2 regions of the Pseudomonas sp. GW823-FHT06E10 genome follow, and region 2 is predicted to be linked to the other one. Evidence: predicted binding sites of a transcription regulator. Region 2 holds the regulator's gene; the other holds the start of a gene.
The links. The regulator FliA, encoded in region 2, starts transcription of late flagellar genes. The targets are predictions, from matches to a motif close to CTAAAGTTTNNNNNNNNNNNGCCGNTAA.

Region 1: the regulator FliA is predicted to act here: its motif matches at 11,726-11,753, upstream of AC1Q6Y_RS03630 (methyl-accepting chemotaxis protein).

Annotation. Positions count from the first base shown of each region.
Region 1 is NZ_JBXAHJ010000002.1:124,621-140,693, reverse strand. It holds gene AC1Q6Y_RS03700 (GntP family permease) at 1-800, shown strand, start outside; gene alaC (alanine transaminase) at 1,030-2,247, opposite strand; gene AC1Q6Y_RS03690 (LysE family translocator) at 2,387-3,049, shown strand; gene AC1Q6Y_RS03685 (GyrI-like domain-containing protein) at 3,116-3,601, shown strand; gene AC1Q6Y_RS03680 (GNAT family N-acetyltransferase) at 3,699-4,187, shown strand; gene AC1Q6Y_RS03675 (GNAT family N-acetyltransferase) at 4,324-4,809, opposite strand; gene AC1Q6Y_RS03670 (YybH family protein) at 4,951-5,376, shown strand; gene AC1Q6Y_RS03665 (YciI family protein) at 5,443-5,787, shown strand; gene AC1Q6Y_RS03660 (RNA polymerase sigma factor) at 5,789-7,024, shown strand; gene AC1Q6Y_RS03655 (LysR family transcriptional regulator) at 7,131-7,985, opposite strand; gene AC1Q6Y_RS03650 (multidrug/biocide efflux PACE transporter) at 8,076-8,510, shown strand; gene AC1Q6Y_RS03645 (TylF/MycF/NovP-related O-methyltransferase) at 8,635-9,357, opposite strand; gene AC1Q6Y_RS03640 (hypothetical protein) at 9,354-10,220, opposite strand; gene AC1Q6Y_RS03635 (transporter) at 10,572-11,594, opposite strand; gene AC1Q6Y_RS03630 (methyl-accepting chemotaxis protein) at 11,866-13,491, shown strand; gene AC1Q6Y_RS03625 (PepSY domain-containing protein) at 13,552-13,857, opposite strand; gene AC1Q6Y_RS03620 (glycerophosphodiester phosphodiesterase) at 14,066-15,190, opposite strand; gene AC1Q6Y_RS03615 (DUF2025 family protein) at 15,402-15,728, shown strand; gene AC1Q6Y_RS03610 (antibiotic biosynthesis monooxygenase family protein) at 15,874-16,073, opposite strand, start outside.
Region 2 is NZ_JBXAHJ010000011.1:94,765-110,837, reverse strand. It holds gene AC1Q6Y_RS18725 (chemotaxis protein CheW) at 1-176, opposite strand, end outside; gene AC1Q6Y_RS18720 (CheW domain-containing protein) at 253-1,182, opposite strand; gene AC1Q6Y_RS18715 (ParA family protein) at 1,309-2,097, opposite strand; gene motD (flagellar motor protein MotD) at 2,141-3,031, opposite strand; gene AC1Q6Y_RS18705 (flagellar motor protein) at 3,044-3,784, opposite strand; gene AC1Q6Y_RS18700 (protein-glutamate methylesterase/protein-glutamine glutaminase) at 3,784-4,908, opposite strand; gene AC1Q6Y_RS18695 (chemotaxis protein CheA) at 4,957-7,221, opposite strand; gene AC1Q6Y_RS18690 (protein phosphatase CheZ) at 7,268-8,056, opposite strand; gene AC1Q6Y_RS18685 (chemotaxis response regulator CheY) at 8,078-8,449, opposite strand; gene fliA (RNA polymerase sigma factor FliA) at 8,618-9,358, opposite strand; gene fleN (flagellar synthesis regulator FleN) at 9,355-10,185, opposite strand; gene flhF (flagellar biosynthesis GTPase FlhF) at 10,302-11,630, opposite strand; gene flhA (flagellar biosynthesis protein FlhA) at 11,642-13,771, opposite strand; gene AC1Q6Y_RS18660 (RHS repeat-associated core domain-containing protein) at 14,153-15,226, shown strand; gene flhB (flagellar biosynthesis protein FlhB) at 15,248-16,073, opposite strand, start outside.

The DNA.
Region 1 (16,073 bases), on a different contig from region 2:
ACGGCCTGATCGTTGCGTTGCCAACCGCCATCATCGCTGGCCCGATCTTCGGTACGTTCATTGCCAAGCACATTCCCGGTCATCCGAACCAGGAGCTGGTGGATCAACTGTCGCGCGAAACGGATTCGGCTGAACTGCCGAGCTTCGGCATCACGCTGGTGACCGTGCTGCTGCCGGTGTTCCTGATGCTGCTCAAGACGTTTGCCGACGTGGTGCTGCCCGATGGCAACATTTTCCGCGCCTTCATGGACCTGATCGGTCACCCGATTTCGGCGTTGCTGCTGGCATTGCTGCTGTCGCTGTATACCTTCGGCTACAAGCAGGGCATCGGTTCCAGCCAAATGATGAAATGGCTGGATGCCAGCCTCGCGCCGACCGCCGCGATCATCCTGATCATCGGTGCCGGTGGTGGCTTCAAGCAGATGCTGGTGACCAGCGGCGTGGGTGACGTGATCGGCCACATGGCGGTGAACGCACAGATCTCGCCGATCCTGCTGGCCTGGCTGGTGGCGGCGGTGATTCGTATCGCGACCGGTTCAGCGACCGTGGCGACCATCACTGGCGCCGGCATCGTGGTGCCGGTGGTGGGGATGATTCCGGGTGTGAACCGTGAGCTGCTGGTGCTGGCCACCGGTGCAGGCTCCCTGATCCTGTCCCACGTCAACGACGCCGGTTTCTGGTTGGTGAAGCAGTACTTCAACATGACCGTGGCCGAAACCTTCAAGACCTGGACCGCGATGGAAACCATCCTCTCCGTGGTTGGCCTGGGCTTTATCCTGTTGTTGTCGCTGTTCGTCTAAGCGATTCGACAGGCACAAAAAAACCGCTGCGATGCGGTTTTTTTGTGTTCGAAGGGTGAACCTGTTCATTGTGGCGAGGGGGCTTGCCCCCGTTCGGCGGCGAAGCCGTCGTAAAACCAGTTAACGCATTTTGCCTGAAGCACCGCGGTGACTGGTTTTGGGATTGCTGCGCAACCCAACGGGGGCAAGCCCCCTCGCCACAGGAATGTTCTTGCCACAGGTTTTTGTGTCAGGCGTTGGTTTTCGGTGCCAACCCATCCGCCCTGAACATCCCGCGAATCCCGCGTACGGCCTGACGAATCCGGTCCTGGTTTTCAATCAGGGCGAAGCGCACGTGATCGTCACCGTACTCGCCAAACCCGACGCCCGGCGAGACACATACCTTGGCTTCGGCCAGCAGTTTCTTGGCGAACTCCAGCGAGCCCAGGTGCGCATAAGCCTCGGGAATCTTGGCCCAGACATACATCGACGCTTTCGGGTTTTCCACCATCCAGCCCAGTTCATGCAGACCCTTGACCAGCACATTGCGCCGCTGCCGATACTGCTCGGCGATGTCGCGCACGCATTGCTGATCGCCTTCAAGCGCAGCGATGGCCGCCACTTGCAGCGGAGTGAAGGTGCCGTAGTCGTGGTAGCTCTTGATCCGCGCCAGGGCATTGACCAGTTCCGGGTTGCCGACCATGAAGCCAATGCGCCAGCCGGCCATGTTGTAGCTCTTGGACAGGGTGAAAAACTCCACCGCAATGTCCTTGGCCCCGGGCACTTGCATGATCGACGGGGCTTTCCAGCCGTCGTAGACGATGTCGGCGTAGGCCAGGTCGTGTACCACAAGCACGTCGTACTGCTTGGCGAGGGCGATCACTCGCTCGAAGAAATCCAGCTCCACGCACTGGGCGGTCGGGTTGGACGGGAAACCGAGGATCATCATCTTCGGCTTCGGGATCGAACCGCGAATGGCCCGCTCCAGTTCAGCGAAGAAATCCACGCCCGGCACCAGCGGCACCGACCGCACCTGGGCGCCGGCAATCACGGCACCGTAGATGTGAATCGGGTAGCTCGGGTTGGGCACGAGCACGGTGTCGCCCTGATCCAGGGTGGCCAGCATCAGGTGCGCCAGGCCTTCCTTGGAACCGATGGTGACAATGGCTTCACTTTCCGGGTCGATGTCGACCTCGTAGCGGTCCTTGTACCAGTTGGAAATCGCCCGGCGCAGGCGCGGAATGCCCTTGGACGTCGAGTAGCCGTGGGTGTCTTCGCGCTGGGCCACCGTGACGAGTTTTTCGACGATATGCGGCGGCGTGGCGCCGTCGGGGTTGCCCATGCTCAAGTCGATGATGTCTTCGCCACGACGACGGGCGGCCATCTTCAGCTCGGCAGTGATGTTGAAAACGTAAGGGGGGAGTCGATCTATGCGCGCAAAGCGGCGCGGCGAACCTTGTTCGGCCATTGTTGCCTCGGATAACGTAAGCGCCCGGAACCGTCCGAGCGACGCTGGTCACTGCGGTGACCTGTGGCGGAATGTAAGGGCAGCTGTGGCAGACTGTCCAGCCTCAATGTAAACAAATTTTTCCGAAGGATAGGGTTCGATGGAATTTACCAGCGGCTTCTTGCTGAGCCTCTCGCTGTGCCTGGATATCGGCGTGGCCAACATCGCGATGATCACCCTGGCCATGCAGCGCGGCTATTTCCAGGGGTTTGCGCTGGGGCTGGGGACTTGTGTCGGCGACCTGATCTACGCGGTACTGGCACTGGCCGGCATGACCGTGTTGCTGCAATACGAAACCGTGCGCTGGGTGCTGTGGATCGGTGGCTCGGCGCTGCTGGTGTACTTCGCGGCGAAGATGATCTATTCGGCGATTCACCACGAAGCGGTGCTGGCGCAATCGGCCGAGGTGGGGCACAACTCCCATCGCAAGGAGTTCTTGCGCGGGATCTTCCTGGCCATGTCGTCGCCCAGCGCGATTCTCTGGTTCGCTGCGGTGGGTGGCACGCTGATCGCCCGTTCCGGCGGCGGTGGCGCCCTCAGCTCCGCGCTGTTTCTCGGCGGTTTTCTCTGCGCAGGGATTCTCTGGTGTGTCGGGCTGTGCTTTGCTGCGAGCCACGGCGGCAAGTTGCTCGGCGACAAGCTACTGCGGTATTCCTACATGGCATCGGCAGCGATCTTCTGCTATTTCGCGGTCTACGTGATCCTATCGGGTTACAACGAGTTTGTCGGTTCAGGCGCCGTCGAGCAATTGCACGCCCTGTAATTGGGCGAATCGGGTTTGGCTTCTATACTCCCAGCCGAACCCACTTTTTGCTCCAGGAGTTGAGCCATGGATGAGCAAACACGCGTCGAACTGGCGGAGCCACGCTTCGAACACGGACACTTCCTGCTGATTGCAGGGCTTGGCGGAACATTTACCCAACAATCCGTTCAAGGCATTCCCGAACTCTGGGAGAAACTCATCCCGCATCTGGGCCATATTCCGGGCCAAAAAGGCGAAGTCACCTACGGTGTCTGCTGCAATTTCGACGGCAAGGGCGGCTTCGATTACATCGCCGGGGTCGAGATCAGCAAGCTCGACGACTTGCCCGAAACCTACCGCTGGGTAGAAGTTCAGCCGCAGCAGTACGTGGTGTTCGAACACAAAGGACCGCTGGACACCCTGCCGCAAACCTTTCAGTACATCCATGGCACGTGGCTGCCGCAGTCCGGCCACGAGCTATTGGCGGCTCCGGAGTTCGAGCGCTACAGCGAAGACTTCAACCCCAAACTCAACACCGGCAAGCTGGAAATCTGGCTGCCGATCAAGGCATGACACCTGCACGAGAGGCGGATCAGCCGATTCGTCTCTCGATGTCCCACAGCAGCTGATTTATCATCCCCAGCCTTTCCCATGCTGATCCCGAGCTGCCATGAACACCGTCATCCGCAACGTCACCCCCGCCGATCTGGACCGCTGCTTTGCCATCGAAACCCTTGCCTATGAAGGTGACGAAGCCGCGACCCGCGAGAAAATCGCCACCCGCATCGCCACCTGGCCCGAGGGTTTTATCGTCGCTGAAGTGGACGGGGTTGTCGCCGGATTCATCAACTCCGGTGCGGCGTTCCAGGTGGAAATGTCGGACGAGGCGTTCAAGGAACTGATCGGCCACGACCCGGCCGGGCCGCATGTGGTGATCATGTCGGTGGTGGTGCACCCGGATTATCAGGGCCAAGGCCTGGCGAAGCACCTGATGGCCGAGTTCATCGAACGCATGCGCGCGATGGGCAAGGTCACCATCAACCTGATGTGCAAGGAACGGCATATTCCGTTGTATGCCGGGTTCGGCTTTGCCTACGTTAAACCCTCGGCCTCGGACCATGGCGGCATGGCGTGGCATGAGATGGTGCTCGAACTCTGATCCGACGTAGATCCCTTGTGGGAGCGAGCTTGCTCGCGATAGCGGACTATCAGTCGACATCGATGTTGAATGTTACGCCGCCATCGCGAGCAAGCTCGCTCCCACAGTAGTTTTGTGGTGTTGGTGGGGGCTGTGTTCAAAACACCAACCCCATCCGCCGCTCATACCCGATCCGGCCCTTGTATGCCTCGCCGCTGTCGACAAAGCCATACCTGGCGTACAGGGCGATGGCCGCCTCGTTGTCGGCATCCACCGACAGTTCCAGCCCCTTGATTTCCGGCCAGGCCCGGCGTGCGGCCTCGGGTAGCGCCTGCAGGCAGGCCTTGCCGTAGCCTTTGCCTTGAGCGCGTTGATCGACTTGCAGCGCATGCAGCGTGGCGCTGTGCTCATCGGCCCAGGCCGGCAATACCGGCGGGCGCTTGAGCAGCAGGAACGCGACGGGCACATCCTCGGCCAGCAGGGCGAAGCCCTTGACGCCAGGGCCGGGCTTGGACAACAGCGTGTGCAAGGCGCCGTGGATGTCACCCGAGAATCTGATCTGTTCCGAATGCACTTCAATGGCCTCGACCTGCTGGCGCTGCAGCGCATTCAGGCTTTCATAAGGCACGAGTCGGGCTGTCACGGGAGTGTCCTTTTTCCATCACAAATGAGCCTCGGATTCTAGCGAGTTTGCTTTCCCGGATTATTTTTATTTCACCTGTCGATTCACCGGATCGCCAGACGACTAAGGGTGTCTTCACTATAAAAACCACGGAGAACCACCATGAACTCGCAAACCCAGATCCAGAACCTCATCGAGAACTATCGTCAGGCGGTCATGACCAAGGACATTGAAAAAGTCATGGCTCTGTATGCCGATGACATCGTCTCCTTCGACGCGGTCAAGGCCCTGCAATTCAAAGGCAAGCCGGCGTATCGCGCGCATTGGCAGGCCTGCATGGAAATGTGCCCCGGCCCGCACATCTTCGAATTCGACGAAATCACCATCGAGCCGTCCCAGGAAATTGCGTTCGCTCACTGGCTGGCACATTGCGGTGGCACCAACGACAAGGGCGAAACCCAGTCCTGCTGGATGCGCGTCACCGCCTGCTATCGGCAAGAAGCCGGGCTGTGGCAGATCGTCCACGAACATTGGTCGGCGCCATTCGACATGACCAGCGGCGCGACGCTGTTCGACCTCAAGCCCTGATCGTCGGGAAGCCGAGCCAGAATGCCAATCAGCGGCCATAGTTGATCGTTCGATAAGGAGAGCGTGATGAAGTATTTATGCCTGGTCTACAGCGATGAGCGGTTGCTGCATTCGTTACCTCAAAGCCCGAAGGACGAAGAGTGCATGGCCTATGCCGAGTCGATCCAGGGCAGTGGCCGGATGGTTGCCGCCGAGGCGCTGGAGTCGGTGCAGACCGCCACCACCGTGCGCATGCGCAATGGCAAGATGTCGATCACCGATGGGCCATTCGCTGAAACCAAGGAGCAATTGGCCGGTTTTTATCTGATCGATGCCAAGGACCTCAACGAAGCCATCCAGGTCGCCGGGAACATTCCGGCGGCCCGGGTCGGCAGTGTCGAAGTGCGCCCCGTTCGGCAGTTGAATCCTTAAGATGCCGGGGCTGCCGGTTCAGGCGCAGGTCGAGCGGGTTTATCGCGAAGAGTCGCGGCGGATTCTTGCGACCCTGATTCGCTTGCTGGGTGATTTCGACCTCGCCGAAGAGGCCTTGCACGAGGCGTTTTTCATCGCGGTCGAACGCTGGCAGCGTGACGGCGTGCCGGACAATCCGCGGGCCTGGCTGGTGTCCACCGGGCGCTTCAAGGCCATCGATGCCTTGCGCCGACGCGCACGCTTTGCCGCGTCGCAGCCCTTGCTGATCGCGCAACTGGAGGAACTGGAGCAGGCCGACTGGAGTGATGAAGACGTGGAAGACGATCGCCTGCGGCTGATCTTCACTTGCTGCCACCCGGCCCTGGCGGCCGACGCACAAGTGCCACTGACGCTGCGGGAAGTCTGCGACCTGACCACGGAAGAAATCGCCCGGGCCTTTCTCTCGGCCCCGGCCACCATCGCCCAGCGCATCGTGCGCGCCAAGGCGAAGATCCGCGATGCGAAAATCCCTTATCAAGTGCCGACACTCGCTGAGCTACCCGAGCGCCTGGACAGTGTATTGCGGGTGATTTACCTGGTGTTCAACGAGGGCTACTCGGCGTCCATCGGGGCAGAACTGATCCGCGAGGATTTGACCCGTGAAGCGATCCGACTCGGGCGGTTGCTGGTGGAACTGCTGCCGGAACCGGAGGTGATGGGCTTGCTGGCGTTGATGCTGCTGCACGAGTCGCGCCGCCCGGCCAGGACCTCGGCGAGCGGCGAGCTGATTGTGCTGGACGAACAGGACCGTTCGCTGTGGGACGCCGGGTTGATCAGTGAAGGCTGCACGCTGGTCGAGCGGGCGCTGACCATGGGACGATTCGGACCCTATTGCCTGCAAGCGGCGATCGCAGCGGTGCACGCCGAAGCCCCGACGGCGGGGGAAACCGATTGGCCGCAGATTGTCGGTCTGTATGACGTCCTGCTGCGGGCTGTGCCGTCGCCGGTGATCGAATTGAATCGTGCGGCGGCGATTTCGCAACGGGATGGTCCGCTGGCGGGACTGACGTTGGTCGACGCCATTCTGGAGCGGGGAGAACTGCTCGACTACCACCTGGTGCATTCGGCGCGGGCGCAATTCTGTTGGCAACTGGGTCGCAAGCAGGAGGCGCGGGCCGCGTGGGAGCGGGCGCTGGCGTTGACCCGACAAGAGCCGGAGCGGCGGTTTATCGAAGGGCGGCTCAAGGCGTTGGATTGATGTGGCCGTTCTGGCCTCATCGCGAGCAAGCTCGCTCCCACAGGTATCGAGTACGCCATCAATCCCTGTGGGAGCGAGCTTGCTCGCGATAAGGGCCGAAGGACCTTCACTCCAGCATCTTGCCCAGCAACCAGCTCCCCGCCGGCCCCGGCGGATTCAGCCGCGACCACAACGCATCCACCGACACCGTTTTCGGCCAGCCGCGCACCACCAGTTCCTGCAACGTACCGGGCCCGAACCGCTCGACCAGCCAGCGGGGCAACGGCGCCCAGCCGAATCCGCCCTGGGCCATTTCCAGCAACATCAGGTAACTCGGCGCCGACCAGACGCGGCCCTTCGCCCGGCTTTCATAGGGATTGATGATGGTGGCCAGACGCAGTTCGCGGTGTTGCTGCAGTACGTCCCGGTCGATGTGGTCCAACGTCGCCAAAGGATGCGTCGAGGACACGAACAAGGCGATTTCCGTGCGCTCGTCCACCGTCGAACTGACCAGGTCCGGCGGGTAGCTGTCCTGCATTTCGGCGAAGGCAATCTGCGCCCGGCCGCTTTGCACCAGGGACATCAGGTCATCGCATTCGGCGATCAGACACTCGAGCTCCAGGTCTGGGTAACGCTGCTCGAAGGCACTGAGGGCGGCTTCGAAGCGGTCCGACTGATAGGTATCGGACAGCGCCACCGTCAGCTTCGCTTCCACCCCTTGGGACAGTTGGCTGGCGGCTATTTCCAGGCGACTGGTGGCGGCCAGGATGTCTTCGGCCCGTTGCAGCATGACGTGTCCGGCCGGGGTCAAGCCGGGCTTGCGGCTGCTGCGGTCGAACAGCGTCACATTCAGGTCGATTTCCAGGCTGGCCACCGCCGCACTGATGGTCGACTGACTGCGGCCCAATTTGCGCGCCGCGGCGGAAAACGAGCCTTGGGTCGCGGCTTCGACAAACGCCAGCAACACTTCGTGAGAGGCCATGAACTATCGCCTTGATCGATGGTTATTGGTTATGAAGTATCGGCGTGCTGATGGATCATGGCAACCACAGTCACCCAAGGGAGTTCGGCCATGAGCGCCAACAAATCCATTACTGAACGTATTTTTCAAGCCATCGGCTTCGAACTGCTGGCCATCCTGATCTGTACCCCATTGCTGGCCTGGATCATGAAGAAACCGATGCTGGAAATGGGCATGGTCACCATCCTCATCGCCGGCCTGGCCCTGGCCTGGAACGTGGTCTTCAACGGTATGTTCGATCGGCTGCTCAAGCGCCTCGCCATCGCACACAACGCCTGGGTCCGTGTGGTGCATGCGCTGTTGTTCGAAGGCGGCCTGGTCGCCCTCGGCGTGCCGCTGATCGCCTGGTGGCTGAATGTCAGCCTGTGGCAGGCGTTCTTGCTGGATATCGGTGTGTTGCTGTTCTTCCTGCCGTACACCTACGTCTACCACTGGGTGTATGACGTGGTTCGGGAGCGGATGCTGGTGACTCGTGAGGTTTGCTGAGTCGTGTTTGAACCGGTTTTTGTGGGAGCAAGCTTGCTCGCGATGGCGGTGTGTCAGTCAACTTCATTGCTGAATGTCAGACCGCTTTCGCGAGCAGGCTCGCTCCCACAGGTTTTGCACCCGATCAGACGTGGAAGTAACCCACGCACGAATCGAACGGCAGGCGCTTGAGTTCGATCTTGTTCAGGTCGAGCACTTCACGCAGGGCCTTGGTTTCGCCCGGGAAGTTGCGGTAGGCGACTTCGTCGAGCACCACGATCGCGCCTTTGGGCATGTACGGCAGGAAGGTTTCCAGCGCGACTTTGGTCGACTCGTACAGGTCGGTGTCGAGGATCAGCATGGCCACGACCAGGTCGGGACGGGTCTTGACCCACTCCGGTACGGTCTTGACGATGTCGCCCTTGACCAGTTCGCAGCGCGGAATGCGATTGACCGGGCGCAACAGGTCGTTGGCGTCGATCATGTCCTGGATCAGCGACTGGTCGGTGTCGGCGAACATGGTTTCGTTGACGTCGGCCGGGTCTTCTTTCTTGTCGATGCTCTGGAAGCCTTCGAAGGTGTCGAAACCCACGATCGAGCGGTTGATCGCATACGGTTCGAGAATCATCGACAAGTGCATGTAGAGCATCAACGAGTTGCCCTTGTACACGCCGCACTCAATGATGGCGCCCGGCACTTCCGCGACCTTCTTGAACAGCTCCATGCGCGACAACGCGGCAGTCACGCCAATGCGGTTGGCGAAGACGAACGGAGCGTCGGCCACGTATTCGGCATCGACCCGTTTCAGGACGTTGGTACGGGTTTCGTTGTACTGGGCCTCGGCGGGCGTGATGCGACGCTTGGTCATTGCGGGATTCCTCGGAAATTCGAAAAGTCGTGGACGTGGAAGTAGTCTTTGAAGCCGGCGCCAACATCCGGGCAGGCGCTGTCGACGTTAATCGCGCCGCGCTGGTGCTTGAGGTCGTCGAGGTGCATCAGGCGAAAGTCCACGCTGAAGCGGGTTTGTTGCGTGTAATTGGGAACGGTGCCGTGCAGGTGCGAACCCGAGAACACCAGCATCTCGGCGGTGTTGCCGGCGATGCGCAGTTCAGAGGCGCTATTGATCGCTTCGGTGGGCACCGGGTGCTGGCGCGCCTCTTCCTTGACGTTGTCCTTGGCGCGCTGGCGTTGCACGCCGATCCAGTCGGACAGGCTCCACTGCGCCGAGGTGTTTTTCACCGGGGCGTCGAAGTAGGCCGGGTTGATCATCATGGTCTGGTCAGGCTGGATCGTGTAGACCGGCATCCAGGTATTGATCTGGCAGTCGACACCGCCGTACCAGGTATCGCGATGGGGTTTGTAGGCGTAGCTGACGCCAGCGTGCAGGTAGTCGTAGTTGGGTACGACACGGATGCGCGGGACGTCGAAAATGAACTCCTCGGGAGCGGCACCGATTTCGTCGGTGAAGCTGCGGATCAGCTCCTTGGCACGCAGGCTGTTGGTGAACTGGCCCTTGAGCCGAGTCACCAGCACCACGAACTCTTCCACCGGCATCAGTGTGTGCAGCGCCTGGTGGTTGGTCTCGCCATCGAAGGCCGCCGTGATGCTTTCCTGGGCAAAGGCACAGAGTTCTTTGGCGGCGCGTAACTGCGTGTTCAGGAAAATATCGCCCGCGTAAATGGCTTCTTTAAAGTCAGCTTTCTGTTGCAGCTGATTGATGTACAGATTCACGGTTCCTCTCCTGAATACATCGAGTGTCTTATGAGTCGGCACCACGCTGGCAAACTGAAGGGCTGCCGGACGAGTTGTGCGTCAATAAAGCGCAGCCCTTGAGTTCGCGAGCAAATGCCGTGCCGCTGGACGAAAAAATCCCGACGGGAAAACCCGCCGGGATGATGTGCTTCGAACTTGTACCCTGTGGGAGCGGGCCTGTCGGAACGCCACACCGCCCCGTTCGGCTGCAGAGCAGTCCTCAATCCTGCTAGTGCGGTTTGAATGACCGAGTGCTGGGGCGGCTGCGCCACCCAGCGGGGGTAAGCCCCCTCGCCACAGTTGATCAGTGTGTCAGGTGATGACGGGGACTCAATAATCCTGCTGCTTGCGAAACGCCCAGCGCCCGGCGATCACGGTAAAGGTCGCGACCAGCGCCACCAGGATCCAGAAACCCTGCGGGTCATCCGCCAGCGGAATGCCGCCGACGTTCATGCCGAAGAAACCGGCGATGATGTTGATCGGCAGCGCCAGCACCGTCACTACCGTCAGGGTGAACAGCGTGCGGTTGGTCTGTTCGTTGATGTTGGCGGCGATCTCTTCCTGCAACAGCTTGATCCGTTCACCCAGCGCCGTGAGGTCGTTGATGATCAGCGCGAACTCCTCGGTGGATTTGCGCAGCTCCTTCACGTCTTCCTTTTGCAGCCATTGCGGTGGCCGGTTGAGCAGGCGCAGCAATGAGCCTGGCTCCAGCGCCAGCAGCCGTTGCAATCGCACCAGTACCCGCCGATTGGCGCCCAGTTCAGCGCGGTTGGTCGACAGCCGCGAGGACAGCAATTGGTCTTCGATCTGGTCCACGCTCTGACTGGTCTTGCGCACGATCTGGGTCAGCACCTCACCCTGGTCGCGCAGCAAATGCACCAGCAGCTCCAGCGGGGAGCGAAAGCACTCCCGGGCCTTCACCGACGAGCGCAATTTGTCCACCGAGTGCAGCGGTTGCAGGCGGGCGCTGATGATCAATTGGCTGCGGGCGCACACCCACAGGGTCGAGACATCCGACGAGACCATGTTGCTGAGGTTGAACACCACATCGTTGACCACTGCCAGCAGTGCGGAGTCGACATGCTCGATGCGCGTCGAACGCGAGCCTTCGTGCAGCGCTTCGAAAAATTCCTCGGGCAACTCCAAATGGCTTTTCATCCAGCGCTCGCACGCGGCGTGGGCGAGGTTCAGGTGCAGCCAGAGAAATTGCTCATCGCTTTGCGGCTGTTGCAGGTACTGCAAGGCCTCGGCGGAATTGATTTCCCGACCGGCCTCACCGGGGCGAAAACTGAAACCGTAAAGCAGGCCGAACAGATCCGTGTCGCGATGGCTTTGATCGATGCTGTGGTTCATGAGGACTCGCAAGGGGAGGCGCCTGTTACGTGTTTTACAGGTTCACTTGAGCGGCATCATCGCAAACGGGAATGACGTTTTTGTGACAGGAAAACAACGCAAAAAATTGTTCTACCGGCGGTCGGGATTTTCTCAAGAACCGCTCTGGCTAGCCGATCACGCTTGGGTTAAGTTGCGCGCCGCAGGCCTCGGCCGGGACCGCAGACAGGGATGTCCGGACACTTTTCACGCCTTAACGGGCGTGCCCCATTCCTGTCATGAGTACCCTGCGATGCTTTTGCAAAAGTCCCTGAGAGCACAAATTCTCGCCCTGCTGAGCGGCAGCCTGCTGGCGATGCTGTTGATCGCCCTGGCGTGCTTTCACTTCCTGTCCAGCGGCGTGCAGAACTACGCCAATCTGATCGAAGGCCCGCTGCACACCTCGCAATTGATCGATGAAGCCAACCTGCAATTCAAGGTGCAGGTGCAGGAATGGAAAAACGTCCTGCTGCGCGGCAAGCAACCGGCGGACCTGAGCAAGTACTGGGGGCAATTCGAGGGGCGTCAGCGCGATGTGCAAAACATCCTTGGCGAACTGGCCGCGCAGAAGGGCATAGAGCCGCAACTCAAGAGCCGCATCGAGCGCTTGCGTGACGAACATCGCCAGTTGGGCGCGGCCTATCAGAAGGGCCGGGACGCGTTCGTGGCCGCCGGTGGTGACCCGACGGCGGGCGACGTGGCGGTCAAGGGTGTGGACCGCGCAACCAGCGATCAGATGAGTGAACTGGTCAGCGAGTTGCGCAAGCAGGGCGCCGAGCAATCGACACTGATCAGCGCCAGTGCCGAGCGCACGGTGTTGCTGGGGCTGGTCGTGATGCTGGTTTCGGGGGTACTGATCGGCCTGCTGAGCTTGTGGCTGGTCAACCGCAACCTGGTCGAGCCGATCCGCAAACTGATCGAATACGTGGCGCAACTCAGCCAGGGGCGTATTGCCGAGCGCGTGGCCAGCACCCGTCAGGACGAGTTGGGCAAACTGGCGATGGCCGCCAACACCCTGCGCGATTTCCTCGCCGAAACCTTCAGCCGTTTGCAGCGCAGCGCGTCGGACCTGGACAGCGCCAGCGGTGAGTTGAACTCGATCGCCACCGTGATGGCCGGCGGCACCAACGAGCAGTTCAACCGCACCGATCAGGTGGCCACGGCGATGAACGAAATGTCCGCCACCGCACAGGAAGTGGCCCGGCATGCCGCCGAAGCGGCGCGGGCCGCCGACGATGCCGACCAGTCCGCCCAACAGGGTGAAAAAGTCATGCAGGGCACCATCCACACCATCACCCAGATGCGCGGCGAAATCGCCAACACCGCCACGGTCATCCGCCAACTGGAAACCGACAGCGGACGCATCGGCAAGGTTCTGGAGGTGATTCGCGGGATCGCCGAACAGACCAACCTGCTGGCACTCAACGCGGCCATCGAAGCGGCCCGCGCCGGTGAGGCCGGACGCGGATTCGCCGTGGTGGCCGACGAAGTGCGAAGCCTGGCCCAGCGCACGGCGGCGTCGATCATCGAGATCAACCAGATCATCCAGACCGTGCAGACCGGTGCAATCGAAGCGGCCCAGGCGATTGAAAGCGGTCAGTCGCGCAGCGAACAAAGCGTGCAGCAAGTGACGGAGGCCGGCGCCATGCTCGAACGTATCACCCTGGCCGTGGAAGCCATCCGCGACATGAACCGCCAGATCGCCACTGCCGCCGAAGAGCAGACCTCGGTGGCCGAAGACATCTCGCGCAACCTCACCGAAATCACCAGCATCGCCAGCACCAACCTGGACAACGTGCAGCGCACTGAAGCGGCCAGCACCAATCTGCACGGCTTGTCGGGGCAGTTGAACGAGGTGACGGCGCGCCTGAGCGCTTGAATCCCGAAAACGCAAAAGCCGCACGATGTTCCCATCGTACGGCTTTTGTTTGTTTGGGGATTACGTGTCCTGTTTGTTTTCCAGGACCTTGCCGTTGGAGGCATCGATGTCCACATCCCACTCGACGTTCTTGGCGTCACGCAGTTCAACTTCGTACTCGTAACCGTTGAAGTGGTTGTCCAGTTCGGTCTTGGTAATCGTTGCACCCGGATGCAGATCCAGCGCGATCTTGTTCAAGTCTTCCAGTGGCTTGATCTTGCCTTCCTTGACCAGTTGCGGGATTTGATCGACTCGCACATCGGCCTGGGCCAGGCCGGCGGTGAGGGTCAGGGTTGCAGCGGTAAACAAAGCAGTCAGGGTCTTCATGGGCTTCTTTCCTTGGGTGATCTGTTTAAGTGAGATCAGGTTAGCCTGTGTAACTTAATCCACCCTTAAATCCCTCAACATGTCCTGCATCAATCCCTGTGGGAGCGTGGCTTGCCCGCGAAGGCGGAGTGTCAGTCAACGTTGATGTTGAAGCTGATGGCCCTATCGCGAGCAAGCTCGCTCCCACAGGTTTTTGTGCAATAGCGCATCAATACCCGTTGTTCTGTAGCACCTGCGCAACACTCGCCGCCGGGCGTTTATAGAACTTCAACAACTCACTGGCGCGATTGGTGAAAATGCCGTCGACACCGGCGTCCATGACTTTCTGGTAGTCCACCGCATCGTCGATGGTGTAGACGTGCACCAGCAGGCCCTGATCGTGGGTGTACTGGTTCATCCAGGGTTGCACCAGATCCGAGTAGCTCTGGTCGCCACCCTGGGTCAGTGCAGCGGACGGGCCGGTGCCGATGGCGCCCTGGGCCTTGGCGTAGTCGACCCAGTGCTGGAATTCGGCTTTGTCCTTCGGTTGCTGTTTGGCGTAGTAAGCGGCTTTGTCCTTTTCGCCGGACTCGGCAAATGTCACCTTGGACTTGGGCTCGATACTGCCTTCTCCGACCCACAGCAGCAGGATCTTCGGCACCTTCGGCATCTCTTTTTGCAGCAGTTCGAGGCTGCTCTTCTCGAAAGTCTGCAGGACCACCTTGCCTTTGCCTTGGCCGACCGCCAGCTCGTTTTTTGCCAGTTTCGAAGCGGTCGGGCTCAGCCAGCCCCGGTCCTGAAGTTTTTCCTTGAGGTCGCGTTCGATGCCGGGGAACTGCTTGGGCTCCTTGGTCTCGATGTACAGGCCGGGCTTGTGCAGGCTGTTGCCCTCGGCGATGTCGATGATTTCATCAAAGGTCAGAATCTTCAGGCCCGCGAAGGCGGGACGTGCGCGATCCGGGTACGCGGCATTGAACCAGCTGCCCGCGTCCAGGGTTTTCAGTTCGGCCATGGTGAACGCATTGGCGGGGCTGTCCTTGCGCTCGGGGAATTTGCTGGCGACGTCGGTGGTGCGTTGCAGATTGTTGTCGTGCAGGGCAAACAGCACGCCATCCTTGCTGCGCTGCAGATCCAGTTCCAGGTAGTCGGCGCCCAGGTCGCGGGCAGTCTTGTAGGCGGCGGCGGTGGATTCCGGCGCATCGAACGATGCGCCGCGGTGGGCGATCACCGCTGGACGCGGAATGTCCAAGCGGGTCGCCAGTGCCGCGGGACCGGGTTCGCTGGCGGCCTGTGCGTGGCCGAGGGCGAGCAACAGGCTCAGTAACAGGGCGCTTTTAGTAAAGGTTGCGGGCATGGTCGAGATCCTTTCGCAATAAGTGAGCGGTCCCTTTTAACAACTCATCGTTGCAGACGCTATCACCAGACCGACACAAACCTGTCGAAAGCTGATTTTCGTCAGCGCTTTTGTGCGCCCGTTTGCAGTACGCTGAGGCCCTGCAATTTCCCCGGCAGAGGGAAACGCAGGCCCTGCGTGCAAACCAACGATCACCATTGCGGGGTTTACCATGCGCATCACTTCCCAGCTCATCTGCCAGGCTGCCGACCAACTCAAAGGCTTCGTCGGCCTCAACCGCAAGACCGGGCACTACATTGTGCGCTTCAGCGAAGACTCGTTTGGCATGGACGTGGCGGACGACGGCATCATCCCTGTCAGCGAATTCGTCTGGGCCGCGGGCCCCGGGCAGGTCATGACGCTCAAGCGTGAATTGATCCAGTTGCTGCTGGACCAGAACATCGATGACCGGATCAACATCACCGAGCCGTTGCGGGTGTACATGAACCGGCGGGAAGTGCCGGAGATTTCGGCGGTTCGCAGTCTGGTTCAGGGGTGAGTTTTTGCGGTGAATTGACGGGCCCCATCGCGAGCAAGCTCGCTCCCACATTTTGATCCCGGTCGGTCACAACATTTGTGCGCGACAAAGATCTACTGTGGGAGCGAGCTTGCTCGCGATGGCGGCCTGAAGAACTCTAAATCAGTCACTGATTGAATCCGTAAGCCCGCTCAACCCGGCACACCCGCGTATGACACCGCGCATACCAGGTCGAGCGCCCACGCTCGCGAATCGCACTGTGCTCCGGATGATGCTTCCACGCCAGAATGGCCGCTTCACTGGCCCAGTACGACACGGTTATTCCCAACCCATCCTCGCCCCGCGCCGACTCCACGCCGAGAAACC
Region 2 (16,073 bases):
TTGATGATGCCCAGCACGTAGCTCGGGGCACCCGGGACCGGGGCGATTTCGGTGTAACGCAGGACTTCCTGGACGCGCATCACGTTGATGCCGTAGGTCTCGTTGTCCAGCTTGAAGGTGACCCATTGCAGGATCGGATCTTCGGAACCTTTTGCCGCCGTTGCCTTGTCATTCATACCCTGACCCCTCAAGAAACCGCCCTGGCGGTGTGTGTTCTGTGCAACATCATCAGAGTGACGTCGCCTGTTTTGTTTATTTGACTGATGTCGGTTTGTGGCCCGGCTTGTCGCCGGACATGTGCCGGGCTCCGCCGCTGGCGATCAACTCGGCCAGTGAGGCGACATCGAGCAAGGCGCACATGTGTTCAATCACCGTGCCGGCGAGCCATGGCCGCTGACCTCGGTGACTTCTCCATTTGATTTCATTCGGGTTCAGACGCAACGAGCGGCTGACCTGATGCACCGCCAGCCCCCACTCGTAGCCTTGCACCGAAATCACGTATTGCAGACCTTGCTTGAAATCGTCGCGGTATCGGTCGGGCATGACCCAACGCGCGGTATCGAGCACCTTGAGATTGCCGGCCTGGCTCGGCAGGATGCCCAGGAACCATTCGGGCTGGCCGAACAATGGGGTCAACTCGTGACCGGCCAGGGAGTAAATCGACCCCAGGCACACCAGCGGCACCGCCAGGGTCAAACCGGCGACATCGAACAGCAGGCATTCGAAGGGTTCGGCAGCCCAGGACGGACGACCGTCGGTTTCCACCGGTGGCGGCGTATTGCTTGGCGGCAGATGAACTTCGACGACTGGCGGCACCAGGGTTTGCTGCACTTCGACGACTGCTGGCTGCGCCTCGACAGGTGGTGGCACCAACGCTTGCAGCAGCGGCGCGATGGTCGAGACCGGCGCCATAACAGGGGCCGGAGCTTCGATCACCGGCGCCTTGAACACTGGCGCCACCGATGCCTGCACCGGGGCGACCGTCACAGCGGCTGCGGCGTCGCGGGTCTGCTCTTCGAGCACCGCTGCCTGAAACTCGTCCAGCACCGCTTCTGCGGCGATCTCCTCGGCCACTGCCTCTACGGGCAGCGTCAATTCTTCGGTCACTTCCTGCAGCAAGCTGTCCAGGTAGGACTGCAATGCCAGTTGCGGGCGCGAAGTGGTCTTCAATGGCCGGTTCATGAGCACGCACCTGTAGGAGCGAGCATGCTCGCGATGAACCTGAGAGCGCCACGGGGTGTAAGGTTTCCCGCGTCATCGTTGACGACCATCGCGAGCAAGCTCGCTCCTACAGGAATTGGGCTCATGTCACGCCACCTGCGCAACAAGTTGCGCCGCCAGCAAATGCTTGAGCAACGCACGGTAAGCGAGAACGCCACGGCTCTTGCCGTCGAATTGCGAAGGCGTAAGACCGGCGCGGCTGGCATCGCGCAGGCGCGTGTCCACCGGGATATAGCCTTGCCAGATTTCGTCGGGGAATTTGTCGCGCAGCACGCGCAACGTTCCGAGGGACGCCTGGGTGCGGCGGTCAAACAGGGTCGGCACGATGGTGAAGGGCAGCGCCTGTTTGCGAGAGCGATTGATCATCGCCAGGGTGTTGACCATGCGCTCAAGGCCTTTGACCGCCAGATGCTCGGTCTGCACCGGGATCACCAGTTGCTGGCTCGCCGCCAAGGCATTGACCATCAGCACGCCGAGCAATGGCGGGCTGTCGATCACGGCGTAATCGAAGTCCTGCCACAGTTGCGCCAGGCTCTTGGCAATCACCAGGCCCAAACCGCTCTGCCCCGGCGACTGGCGCTCAAGGGTGGCCAGTGCGGTGCTGGAGGGCAACAGGGAGATGCGCTCGTCACTGGTCGACAGCAGCAGTTGACCCGGCAGGCCTTGGGGCACGTTGCCCTTGTGCAGGAACAAATCGTAGCTGCTGTGCTCCAGGGCGTCGGGATCGTAGCCGAAGTAGCTGGTCATGGAGCCGTGGGGGTCGAGATCGACCACGACCACGCGCTTGCCCGCCTCCGCCAGTAAACCGGCTAAAGCGATGGAGGAAGTGGTTTTACCGACACCACCCTTTTGATTGGCGACTGCCCAGACTCTCATTCGGATTGTTCCTCCCGGCCGAACGGATCGACCGAGAAATAGCTCAACGTGTTAATGCGGGTGACGGAGAATTGACGGCGTTCTCTCGTACCGGCGACTTGACCGGGGTCGGTGCAGTTTGTGTGCCAGCACGCTTCAATGCGGCATCCGGTTGCGCATGGGCGGTTCCGGTGCCGGTCAGGCTGCGGCGAACATCGAGGTTGCGCGACACCACCAGCACCACGCGACGGTTGCGGGCGCGGCCTTCGGCGGTGGCGTTGTTGGCCACCGGCTGAAACTCGCCGTAGCCCACTGAAGCCAGGCGACCGGGGTTCACCCCCTGCATCGCCAGCATGCGCACGATGCTGGCCGAGCGGGCCGAGGACAGCTCCCAGTTGGTCGGGTACTGCGCGGTGCGGATCGGCTGATCGTCAGTGAAACCTTCGACATGGATCGGGTTGTCGAACGGCTTCAGGATCGCCGCGACCTTGTCGATGATGTTGAACGCGATGTCGCTGGGCATGGCGTCGCCACTGCCGAACAGCAGGCTGGAATTGAGCTCGATCTCAACCCACAACTCGTTGCCGCGCACGGTCATCTGGTTGGAGCTGATCAGGTCACCGAACGCCGCACTGATGTCGTCGGCGATGCTCTTGAGCGGATCGCTGGCGCCGGAGACGCCGGCATCGACCTGGTCACTGTCCTTGACCAGCGGCTTGGCCGGGGTCACGGTCTTCGGCCGCTCGTCACCGATGGGGATCGGCTTGAGCGAACGGTCGGAGTCGGTAAAGACCCCGATCAATGCCTCGGAAATGACCTTGTACTTGCCTTCGTTGATCGACGAGATGGAGTACATCACCACGAAAAAGGCGAACAGCAAGGTGATGAAGTCCGCGTAGGACACCAGCCAGCGCTCGTGGTTAACGTGTTCTTCCTGATGTCGACGACGGGCCATGAGCTTATTCCCTTAATCCATGAAGCCCTGAAGCTTCAACTCAATGGAGCGTGGGTTTTCACCTTCGGCGATCGACAGGAGCCCCTCCAGCAACATTTCGCGATAACGCGACTGACGTAACGCGATGGATTTGAGTTTGGCCGCAATCGGCAGTAGCACCAGGTTGGCACTGGCCACGCCGTAGATAGTGGCGACGAACGCCACGGCAATACCGCTGCCCAGTTGCGATGGATCAGCGAGGTTGCCCATGACATGAATCAGGCCCATGACCGCGCCGATGATGCCGATGGTCGGCGCGTAACCACCCATGCTTTCGAAGACTTTGGCCGCTTCGATGTCGCGGCTTTCCTGGGTGTAGAAGTCCACTTCCAGAATGCTGCGGATCGCTTCCGGCTCGGCGCCGTCAACCAGCAGTTGCAGGCCTTTGCGTGCGTAGTTGTCGGGCTCGGCGTCGGCGATGCCTTCAAGGCCCAGCAGGCCTTCCTTGCGGGCGGTCAGGCTCCAGTTCACCACGCGGTCGATGCCACCGGCCAGATCGACACGGGGCGGGAACAGGATCCAGGCGAGGATCTGCATGGCACGCTTGAAGGCACTCATCGGCGATTGCAGTAGCGCGGCGCCAATGGTGCCGCCGAGCACGATCAGCGCTGCCGGGCCGTTGGCCAGGGCGCCGAGGTGACCGCCTTCAAGGTAGTTGCCGCCAATGATCGCGACAAAGGCCATGATGATGCCAATCAGGCTTAGAACATCCATCAGATACAGGCCTCGACCAGGTGCTTGCCAATGTCGTCCAGGCTGTACACCGCGTCGGCAAGCTCGGCTTTGACGATGGCCATCGGCATGCCGTAGATCACGCAACTGGCTTCGTCCTGGGCCCAGATCGAACTGCCGCCCTGCTTGAGCAGGCGCGCGCCTTCGCGGCCGTCGGCACCCATGCCGGTCAGGACCACCGCCAGAACTTTGTCACCGTAGGTCTTGGCTGCCGAACCGAAGGTTATGTCCACGCACGGCTTGTAATTGAGACGTTCGTCACCCGGGAGGATTTTCACCGCGCCGCGGCCGTCGATCATCATCTGCTTGCCACCCGGCGCCAGCAGCGCCAGGCCCGGACGCAGGATATCGCCATCCTCGGCCTCCTTGACGCTGATGCGGCAGAGCTTGTCCAGGCGTTCGGCGAAGGCCTTGGTGAAGGCCGCCGGCATGTGTTGAACCAGCACGATCGGGGCCGGGAAGTTGGCCGGCAATTGAGTCAACACTCGCTGCAGGGCGACCGGGCCGCCGGTGGACGTACCGATGGCCACCAGTTTGAAGGCTTTGCGTTTCGGCGCGGGCGACGACGCAGTGGCCGCATGCGTACGCGCAGGGATCGGTGCCGGACGCACGGGCGCGCTGCTTCCGTAACTGCCGACGCTCGAAGGCGCAGCTGTTGGAGCAGGTGCGGCCACAGGGGCCGGAGCGCTGTAAGTGCTGACGCGACGATTGCTGCGCGAGATGCTCAGGATCTTCTCGCACAACAGTTGTTTGACCTTCTCGGGGTTGCGCGAGATGTCTTCGAAATTCTTCGGCAGGAAGTCCACCGCGCCGGCATCCAGCGCATCGAGGGTGACCCGGGCGCCTTCGTGGGTCAGCGAAGAGAACATCAGGACCGGGGTCGGGCAGCGTTGCATGATGTGCCGCACGGCGGTGATGCCGTCCATCATCGGCATCTCGTAGTCCATGGTGATCACATCCGGCTTGAGGGCCAGTGCCTGATCAATCGCCTCTTTGCCGTTGGTCGCCGTGCCGACGACCTGGATATTGGAATCCGCTGAAAGAATTTCCGAGACGCGGCGGCGGAAAAACCCCGAATCGTCCACCACCAGGACTTTGACTGCCATAAACACTCCATTAGATGGAGCGAGGCCAGGCGCCTCGCTCCACCAGAATCAAATACGCCGTGTGGCGTAACGCTTGAGCATGCTCGGAACATCGAGAATCAGCGCGATGCGGCCGTCACCGGTGATGGTGGCGCCGGACATGCCCGGGGTTCCCTGGAGCATTTTGCCCAATGGCTTGATGACTACTTCTTCCTGGCCCACCAGTTGATCGACGACAAAGCCGATCCGCTGCGTGCCCACCGAAAGGATCACCACATGGCCCTCGCGCTGCTCTTCGTGAGCGGCGGAGCTGACCAGCCAGCGTTTGAGATAGAACAATGGCAGCGCCTTGTCCCGCACGATCACCACTTCCTGGCCGTCCACAACGTTGGTGGTCGACAGGTCGAGGTGGAAGATCTCGTTGACGTTCACCAGCGGGAACGCGAACGCCTGGTTACCGAGCATGACCATCAGCGTCGGCATGATCGCCAGGGTCAGCGGCACCTTGATGACGATCTTCGAACCCTGGCCCTTGGCCGAGTAGATGTTGATCGAGCCGTTGAGCTGGGAAATCTTGGTTTTCACCACGTCCATGCCCACGCCACGACCCGATACGTCGGAAATCTCGGTCTTGGTCGAGAAACCCGGGGCGAAGATCAGGTTGTAGCATTCGGTGTCGCTCAGGCGATCGGCGGCGTCCTTGTCCATCACACCGCGTTTTACCGCGATGGAACGCAGCACGTTCGGGTCCATGCCCTTGCCGTCGTCGGAGATCGACAGCAGGATGTGGTCGCCTTCCTGCTCCGCCGCCAGGATCACCTTGCCACCCCGGGCCTTGCCCGAGGCTTCGCGTTCTTCCGGCGACTCGATGCCGTGGTCAACCGCGTTGCGCACCAAGTGGACCAGCGGGTCGGCCAGGGCCTCGACGAGGTTCTTGTCGAGGTCGGTTTCTTCGCCGACCAGCTCCAGGTTGATCTCTTTCTTGAGCTGGCGGGCCAAGTCGCGAACCAGGCGCGGGAAGCGCCCGAAGACTTTCTTGATCGGTTGCATCCGGGTCTTCATGACCGCGGTTTGCAAGTCGGCGGTGACCACGTCGAGGTTCGACACGGCCTTGGACATGGCTTCGTCGCCGCTGTTGAGGCCCAGGCGGACCAGGCGGTTACGCACCAGCACCAACTCGCCGACCATGTTCATGATCTCGTCCAGACGCGCGGTATCGACACGTACGGTGGTCTCGGCTTCGCTCGCCGGCTTTTCCGCCGGTGGCGCGGCCGGGGCACGGGACGATGCCGGTGCAGCAGTTGCCGGGGCCGGCGCTTCGGCTTTTGGCTCGGGGGCCCTGGCCACCGGTTTCGGCGCGGCTGCCTTCGCGGCAGGTGCCGCCACCGAGGCGTTGGCGCCGGTTGCCGTTCCAACCGTCGCGCCCACTTCAGTGAACTTGCCTTTGCCGTGCAATTCGTCGAGCAGCGCTTCGAACTCGTGATCGGAAATCAGATCGCTGCCGGCCGCCACCGCGCTTGGTGCCGCGGGTGCAGGCACAGAAGCAATGGCCGACTCCAGCGCCTCGACAGCAAAATTACCCTTGCCGTGCAACTGGTCGAGCAGTGCTTCGAATTCGTCGTCAGTAATATCGGAACTGTCGCCAGCCGCTTTCGGGGCTTCTGGCGCAGCCGGTGCCTGGACCACCGCGTCAACGGCGAACTGGCCTTTACCGTGCAGTTGATCGAGCAACGACTCGAACTCGGCATCGGTGATTTCGTCGCTGCCAGCGGCATTGCCGGCAGGCGCTGGAACAGCCGCCGGGGCCTCGGCCTGGGCCTTGACGGCGTTCAGCGAGTCCAGCAGTTGTTCGAATTCATTGTCGGTGATATCGCCCGATTCGCTTTCAGCCACAGGCGCTTCGACCACGGCGACGACAGGTGCGGCAGCCGCCTCGTCAGCCGATTGCGGCTCGGCCAGACGGGCCAGTGCCGCGAGCAGTTCCGGTGTCGCGGCCGTGATCGGGCTGCGTTCGCGGACTTCGCTGAACATGCTGTTCACCGCGTCCAGCGCTTCGAGAACCACGTCCATCAGTTCCGAGTCGACGCGACGCTCACCCTTGCGCAGGATGTCGAACACGTTCTCGGCGATGTGGCAACACTCCACCAGTTCGTTGAGCTGGAGGAAGCCGGCGCCTCCTTTTACAGTGTGAAAACCGCGAAAAATTGCATTGAGCAAATCCGCATCATCCGGGCGGCTTTCCAGCTCGACCAGTTGCTCGGACAGTTGCTCTAGAATCTCGCCGGCCTCAACCAGGAAATCCTGAAGGATCTCTTCATCGGCGCCGAAGCTCATTAAGGGGGTGCTCCTAAAGGTCTAAAAACCTAAAATGCCTAAAATTCTAAAACCCTAGGCTGGATAGCAAATCGTCCACATCGTCCTGACCGGACACAACGTCTTCTCTTTTATCGGCATGAATCTGCGGACCTTCACCCTGAGAGAGATGTTTTTGTGGATCTTTTTCAGCAAGCATCGCTTCACGGTCATGCTCGATGCCCGCAAAGCGGTCCACCTGACTGGCCATCAGCACGAGCTTGAGCAGGTTGCTTTCAACTTCGGTGACCAACTGGGTCACACGCTTGATCACCTGGCCTGTGAGGTCCTGGTAATCCTGGGCGAGCAGGATGTCGTTCAGGTTGCCCGACACCGCGCGATTGTCCGTGCCGCTGCGCGTCAGGAACCCGTCGACCCGCCGGGCCAGTTCACGAAACTCTTCGGCGCCGACTTCGCGACGCATGAAGCGCCCCCAGTCCGCGCTCAACACTTTGGCTTCATCGGCCAGGCCATTGACCAGCGGCGTGGCACTTTCCACCAGATCCATGGTGCGGTTGGCCGCAGCCTCGGTCAGCTTGACCACATACCCCAGGCGCTCGGTGGCGTCGGTGATCTGCGACACTTCTTCGGCCTGCGGCATGTGCGGGTCAATCTGGAAATTGACGATCGCGCTATGCAGTTCGCGGGTGAGCTTGCCCACTTCCTGATACAGGCCGCGGTCACGGGTCTGGTTGAGCTCATGGATCAATTGCACCGCGTCGCCGAACTTGCCTTTTTCAAGGCTCTCGACCAATTCGACGGCGTGTTTTTTCAGGGTCGATTCAAAATCGCCCAATGAAGTTTCGTTATTGCCCATAGCTCCCCCGTGGCGCACTCATCAACCGATGCGTTCGAAAATCTTCTCGATTTTTTCTTTCAACGCCTGGGCCGTGAAGGGCTTGACCACATAGCCGTTAACGCCGGCCTGGGCCGCTTCGATGATCTGTTCGCGCTTGGCTTCAGCGGTCACCATCAGCACCGGCAGGTGCTTGAGCTTTTCATCGGCACGCACGTGGCGCAGCAGATCGATACCGGTCATGCCAGGCATGTTCCAGTCCGTTACCAGAAAGTCGATGCTTCCGCTGTTGAGCACCGGGATGGCGGTAGTGCCATCGTCGGCCTCGACGGTGTTGGTGAACCCAAGGTCACGCAGCAGGTTCTTGATGATCCGCCGCATCGTTGAGAAGTCATCAACGATGAGGATTTTCATGTTCTTGTCCAATTCGACCTCCAAGCAGTCTTAAACGCGCCCAGCACCTGGACACGCCATTTCAATCAATCCGGCAAAGCACTCAATGACTGTCTGGAGCACAACAGATCGCGACCGGCGCAGTTCAACACCACACCGGCCTCGTTCGCAGTGTCCCCCACACTGCCTTCAGCGCGCTCGCCACTCCCCCAAACGCCCCCGCAAACGGGCCGCGCACTGGCTGTGTAACTGGCTGACCCGCGATTCGCTGACCCCCAGGACCTCACCGATTTCCTTGAGATTCAACTCTTCGTCGTAGTACAGCGCCAACACCAGTCGCTCACGCTCCGGCAAATTGGCAATCGCATCCGCCAGCGCAGCCTGGAAGCGTTCATCCTCCAGGTCGCGTGACGGCTCGACATGAGCACTCGCGCCATCCTCGTGCAGCCCTTCGTGTTCGCCGTCCTGCAACAGGTCGTCGAAACTGAACAGCCGGCTGCCCAGGGTGTCGTTCAAAATCCCGTAGTAATCGTCGAGACTCAATTGGAGTTCGGCCGCAACTTCGTGATCTTTAGCGTCACGGCCGGTTTTAGCTTCAATCGAGCGAATGGCATCGCTGACCATGCGCGTATTGCGGTGGACCGAACGTGGCGCCCAGTCCCCCTTGCGCACTTCATCGAGCATGGCGCCGCGGATTCGTATGCCCGCGTACGTCTCGAAACTGGCGCCTTTGCCGGCGTCATATTTGGTCGACACTTCAAGCAGGCCAATCATCCCGGCCTGGATCAGGTCTTCGACCTGGACACTGGCCGGTAAACGCGCCAGCAAGTGGTAGGCAATGCGTTTAACCAGCGGCGCGTAACGCTCGATCAGCTCGTACTGCGCATCACGTGCCGACTTCTTGTAGAGGTTGTAGCCGCTGGCTGTCATAGAACAGGTCCTGCTGTCTGCTGCACGAGGCGCTCGACGAAAAACTCCAGGTGCCCGCGCGGGTTGGCAGGCAGCGGCCAGGTATCAACCTTCTGCGCGATGGCCTTGAACGCCAGCGAGCACTTGGAACGCGGGAAGGCCTCGTAGACGGCGCGCTGCTTCTGCACGGCCTTGCGCACGCTTTCGTCGTAAGGCACCGCACCGACGTATTGCAGGGCGACGTCGAGGAAGCGATCCGTGACCTTGGTCAACTTGGCGAACAGGTTGCGTCCTTCCTGCGGGCTCTGGGCCATGTTGGCCAGGACGCGGAAGCGGTTCATGCCGTAGTCGCGATTGAGCAACTTGATCAAGGCGTAGGCATCGGTGATCGAGGTCGGCTCGTCGCACACCACCAGCAGCACTTCCTGGGCTGCGCGGACGAAACTGACTACCGAGTCACCAATGCCCGCAGCGGTGTCGATCACCAGTACGTCGAGGTTATCGCCGATATCACTGAAGGCCTGGATCAGGCCGGCGTGTTGCGCGGGGCTCAGATGCACCATGCTCTGAGTGCCGGATGCGGCCGGAACGATACGGATGCCGCCTGGTCCCTGCAGCAATACATCGCGCAGTTCGCAGCGGCCCTCGATCACGTCGGCCAGGGTACGTTTGGGTGTCAGGCCCAGCAGAACGTCGACGTTCGCCAGTCCCAGGTCGGCGTCCAACAGCATGACGCGCCGGCCAAGTTCGGCCAAAGCCAGGGACAAGTTCACTGACACATTAGTTTTCCCGACGCCACCTTTGCCGCCGGTCACCGCGATCACCTGTACGGGATGCATGCTGCCCATGTTATTTCTTTACCTTGTCTTGCATAGACGGAGGCCACATTACTGGCTGCGCGTTCACAAACGGAACAATGCATGGCAGACCATCGATGTAGGTACAAAAACTGTTCATTATTACCTCAGCCAACCTGCTTGGTCGGGCTGTGGTAGATGTCAGCGAACATGTCAGCCATGGCTTCTTCGCTGGGTTCTTCCTGCATTTGCACGCTCACGGCGCGGCTGACCAATTGATGACGGCGCGGCAGATGCAAATCATCCGGGATCCGCGGGCCATCGGTCAGGTAAGCCACCGGCAGTTCATGGCTGATGGCAAGGCTCAACACCTCACCCAGACTAGCCGTTTCATCCAGTTTAGTCAGAATGCAGCCGGAGAGCCCGCAGCGCTTGTAACTGTGATACGCGGCCGTTAGAACCTGTTTCTGGCTGGTGGTTGCCAGGACCAGATAATTTTTTGATTTGATGCCGCGACCGGCCAGGCTTTCGAGCTGCATGCGCAGCGCCGGATCGCTGGCCTGCAGGCCCGCGGTATCGATCAGCACCACGCGTTTGCGCAGCAACGGCTCCAGGGCCTGCACCAGGGACTGGCCGGGATCGACGTGGGTCACCGACACATTGAGAATGCGCCCCAGGGTCTTGAGCTGTTCCTGGGCGCCGATGCGGAAGCTGTCCATGCTCACCAACGCAATGTTCTGCGCGCCGTACTTGAGCACGTAACGGGCGGCCAGCTTGGCCAGGGTGGTGGTCTTGCCCATGCCGGCAGGGCCGACCATGGCGATCACTCCGCCCTCTTCCAGCGGCTCGACGTCCGGAGTAACGATCATGCGCGCCAGGTGCGCCAGCAACATACGCCAGGCCTGACGAGGCTCTTCGATTTCGGTGATCATTGCCAGCAGGTCGCGCGACAGCGGGCCAGACAGGCCGATGCGTTGCAGGCGACGCCAGAGGTTGGCCTGGTCCGGACGGCTGCCTTGCAGCTGATTCCAGGCCAGGGAGCCGAGTTGTACTTCCATGAGTTCGCGCAGGCTGTTGAGCTCGAAACGCATCGAGTCGAACGCGCGCGGGTCCACGCCACCGGACGCTGGCGCAGCGGCCGGCGCGGGACGACGGGGTTCGGCGTAGGTCGGCTCGATCAGCGGCTCGGCGGCAGTCAACGGCAATCCGGCGAACAGTTGGCGATTGGTTGCATTGTCGCTCTCGCCATCGCCACGCAGGCTCAATTCGGCCTGGGCGGTGACGATCCGCGACTGAGTCTTGCGCAATTCGTCTTCGAGTTCCATGTTCGGAACCCGCGGCGCCAGCGCCGACAACTTGTAATCCAGCGCAGCTGTCAGTTCGACCCCCCCGGCGATCCGGCGGTTGCCAATGATGGCGGCATCAGCGCCCAGCTCATCGCGAACCAGCTTCATGGCCTGACGCATATCGGCGGCGAAAAAACGCTTAACTTGCATAAACCACTACCTCAGCCGTTGGGCCCTACTGTCGCAACGATGGTCACTTGCTTGTTGTCAGGGATTTCCTGGTAAGCCAACACATGCAAACCCGGGACTGCGAGCCGGCCAAATCGCGAGAGCATCGCGCGAACCGGACCGGCCACCAGCAGAATCACCGGCTGACCTTGCATCTCCTGACGCTGCGCCGCGTCGATCAACGAACGTTGCAGCTTCTCAGCCATGCTTGGCTCCAGCAGAACGCCCTCTTCCGAGCCTTGTCCTGCCTTTTGCAGACTATTGAGCAATATCTGTTCCAACCTTGGCTCCAGCGTGATAACTGGCAGCTCCGACTCAGTACCTACAATGCTTTGGACGATTGCGCGGGATACGCCAACCCGCACGGCAGCCACCAGCGCGGCGGTATCTTGACTCTTGGCGGCATTGTTGGCGATCGCCTCGGCAATACTGCGGATATCGCGAACAGGCACTTGTTCGGCCAACAGCGCTTGCAGCACCTTGAGCAACTGCGACAGCGAAACCACACCCGGCACCAGCTCCTCGGCCAGTTTCGGCGAGCTTTTGGCCAGCAATTGCATGAGTTGCTGCACTTCTTCGTGACCGATCAGCTCACTGGAATGCTTGTAGAGTATCTGGTTCAAGTGAGTAGCCACTACTGTACTGGCATCGACCACCGTATAACCGAGGGATTGCGCCTGGGCGCGCTGGCTGATTTCGATCCAGACCGCCTCCAGGCCGAAAGCCGGATCTTTGGCGGTAATGCCGTTGAGCGTGCCGTAGACCTGCCCCGGGTTGATCGCCAGTTCGCGATCCGGGTAAATCTCCGCTTCGGCCAGGATCACTCCCATGAGGGTCAGGCGATAGGCACTCGGCGCCAGGTCGAGGTTGTCGCGGATATGCACCGTGGGCATCAGGAAGCCCAGATCCTGGGACAGCTTCTTGCGCACGCCCTTGATTCGCGCCAGCAACTGGCCGCCCTGGTTGCGGTCCACCAGCGGAATCAGGCGATAACCCACCTCCAGGCCGATCATGTCGATCGGCGTCACGTCATCCCAGCCAAGCTCCTTGGTTTCCTGGGCGCGGGCCGGCGACGGCAGCAACTCCTGCTGGCGCTTGACCTCTTGCAGGGCGTGAACCTTGGCGACGTTCTGCTTCTTCCAGAACAGGTAAGCGCCACCGGCCGCCAGGGCCGCCATGCTCAGGAACGAGAAGTGCGGCATGCCGGGCACCAGGCCCATGACCGCCATCAAACCGGCTGCCACCGCCAGCGCCTTGGGCGAGGCGAACATCTGGCGATTGATTTGCTTGCCCATGTCTTCCGAACCGGACGCACGGGTCACCATGATTGCCGCTGCTGTCGATAACAACAGTGATGGCAATTGCGCCACCAAACCGTCACCGATGGTCAGCAGCGCATACACCTTGCCGGCGTCGCCGAAGGTCATGCCGTGCTGGAAGATACCGACCGCCATGCCGCCGATCAGGTTGATGAACAGGATCAACAGACCGGCGATGGCGTCACCGCGGACGAATTTGCTGGCACCGTCCATGGAACCGTAGAACTCGGCTTCCTGGGCCACTTCCGAACGACGGGCCTTGGCCTGGGCCTGATCGATCAGGCCGGCGTTGAGGTCGGCGTCGATCGCCATTTGCTTGCCGGGCATCGCATCGAGGGTGAAACGCGCGCTCACCTCGGAAATCCGCCCCGCGCCCTTGGTCACCACGACGAAGTTGATGATCATCAAAATCGCAAAGACCACGATACCGACCACGTAGTTACCGCCGATCACCACCTCGCCGAAGGCCTGGATCACCTTGCCGGCGGCGGCATGACCGTCCTGGCCGTGGAGCATCACCACCCGCGTCGAAGCCACGTTCAACGCCAGGCGCAACAACGTCGCCACCAGCAGAATGGTCGGAAACACCGCGAAATCCAGCGGGCGCAGAGCATAGACGCACACCAGCAGCACGACGATGGACAGGGCAATGTTGAAGGTGAAGAACACGTCCAGCAGGAACGGCGGCACCGGCAACATCATCATCGCCAGCATGACCAGCAGCAACAGCGGCACGCCCAGATTGCCGCGACTCAAATCGGCAACGTTTGTGCGAGCAGTGTTGAATAACTGAGAGCGATCCACCGGTTTTCCCCGTTCCTTTAAAGCAAACTTTTGACGCCTGAAGCGAGCGCAGAGCGGCTATTGCAAGAAGCTTTCCAACTTTTGCGTGGAGGGAAATTGAGGTTGTGGAGTAAGCCTGTGCGGCTTCAGAAAAAGGCTAAATTTCAGAACAGCGGAGAACCCAGTGGGAGCGAGCTTGCTCGCGATGACGTCGGCACAACAAACATACTTGCTGGCTGACCCACCGCTATCGCGAGCAAGCTCACTCCCACAGGGATTGCGGCGCTCTGGACTGCCCACCCGCCGCAAAGACCACTGAACCTATCAGTTCTGCTAGTACCCACTTGCGACTTACCGACCGATACTCAATCGCCCTCCCTTTGAGAATCTGGAGCGACCTCCATGGAATCCACACAACCCATCCTGCGTTGCCGCTACAGCTATGACCCTCTGGATCGCCTGATCAGCCAGCTTCAACCGGATGTACCCGCTCACCAGCGTTTTTACTGCAAAAGCCGCTTGGCGACCGAAATTCAGGGCGCGACGAGGCATTCAATTTTTCAAAACGACGACCTTTTATTGGCTCAGCAGCAACGCGAGGGCGACGCACTCGATACCACGTTGCTGGCTACCGACTTGCAACGCTCGGTATTACACACCGTCAACAAGGGCCTCCAACCGCCCCCCATCGCTTACTCCCCTTATGGCCATCGCCCGGCACTCAACGGCTTGCTCAGCCTGCTGGGTTTTAACGGCGAACGGCTGGACCCGGTGACCGGGCATTATTTGTTGGGAAATGGCTATCGGGCGTTTAATCCGCATTTGATGCGGTTTAATAGTCCGGATAATTTAAGCCCATTTGGGAAGGGAGGGCTGAATACCTATGCTTATTGTTTAGGCGATCCAATAAATCGTTACGATCCAAATGGACATTTTTCTATAACAAAATTGTTTCGCACGTTTTTTTCACGCTTTGGAACCAATCCTGTTCGACCCGCCTATAAAAGCGGACCTGAAACGCTATTCACAACAGCTAAAAATGTGAAAACACTTAAACCTGATAACTCTTGGCAAGAATTGACTACCTGGAAATGGAGCGACGATGATTATCGAATTAAAGCCGTGATAGCTGACGAAACAACAATATCAACAAAAACCGAGCATAGCATATGGACAACTACAAAGCGCAACCCCACTCTTCAAGAACTAATCTACTCAACACTAAATCATGAACAAATAAGTCAACTTCCTCCACCGCTCCCTTACCGCATAGATAGGTACGTGGATTTATACAACATGAAAAATGCAGCAGAAAATATAAGACCTGCACTTAGAGCAAATAACCTTTCAGGCAGAAATATTGTTCACGAAAGCCTTAACGTAACAGCCGTAAAAGCAACAGAAGGCGTATTAACCGGAGTTCATCCAGAAAAAGCCCGTTTACTAATCAGGGATGGAATCTATCCAATTTATTAACTCGCACGTGCAGCATCCAATCTAGGAGTCACGCCTCAAATCCGGCGGAATCGGCAAATCATCCTTAAGCGGATCAGGCCGCTTGCCCTTGCCCGCCCGATACTGTCGAATCTGATAAACGTAAGCCAGCACCTGCGCGACCGCCAGGTAGAGACCGCCGGGAATCTCCTGCTCCAGTTCCGTGGAGTAGTAAATCGAGCGCGCCAGCGCCGGAGATTCCAGCAACAGAATCTCGTTGGCCGCAGCGATCTCACGGATCTTCAGGGCCAGGAAGTCGCTACCCTTGGCCAGCAATACCGGCGCATTACCCTTTTCCGGGTCGTACTTGAGCGCCACGGCGTAGTGCGTCGGGTTGGTGATGACCACGTCGGCCTCGGGAATGGCGGCCATCATCCGTCGCTGGGACATCTCGCGCTGCAGCTGACGGATCCGTTGTTTGACCTCCGGTCGCCCTTCCTGGTCCTTGTGTTCATCGCGCACTTCCTGCTTGGTCATCAGCAGCTTCTTGTGGCTTTCCCAGAGCTGCACCGGCACATCCACCGCAGCGATGAGGATCAGCCCGCAGGCCATCCACAAGGTGCTCCAGCCCACGACTTGCAGACTGTGAATAATGGCCATGTCCAAGGGCTCATGGGCGATGCGCAGCAGGTCGTCGATGTCCGACGACAGCACCGCCAGCGCCACGAACAGGATGATGATGAACTTGGCCAGAGCCTTGAGCAGTTCGACCAGCGACTTGGTCGAGAACATGCGCTTGAGGCCGGGACCGGGGTTCAAGCGGCTGAATTTGGGCGCCATGGAACTTGCCGCGAACAGCCAGCCACCCAGGGAAATCGGACCGATGATG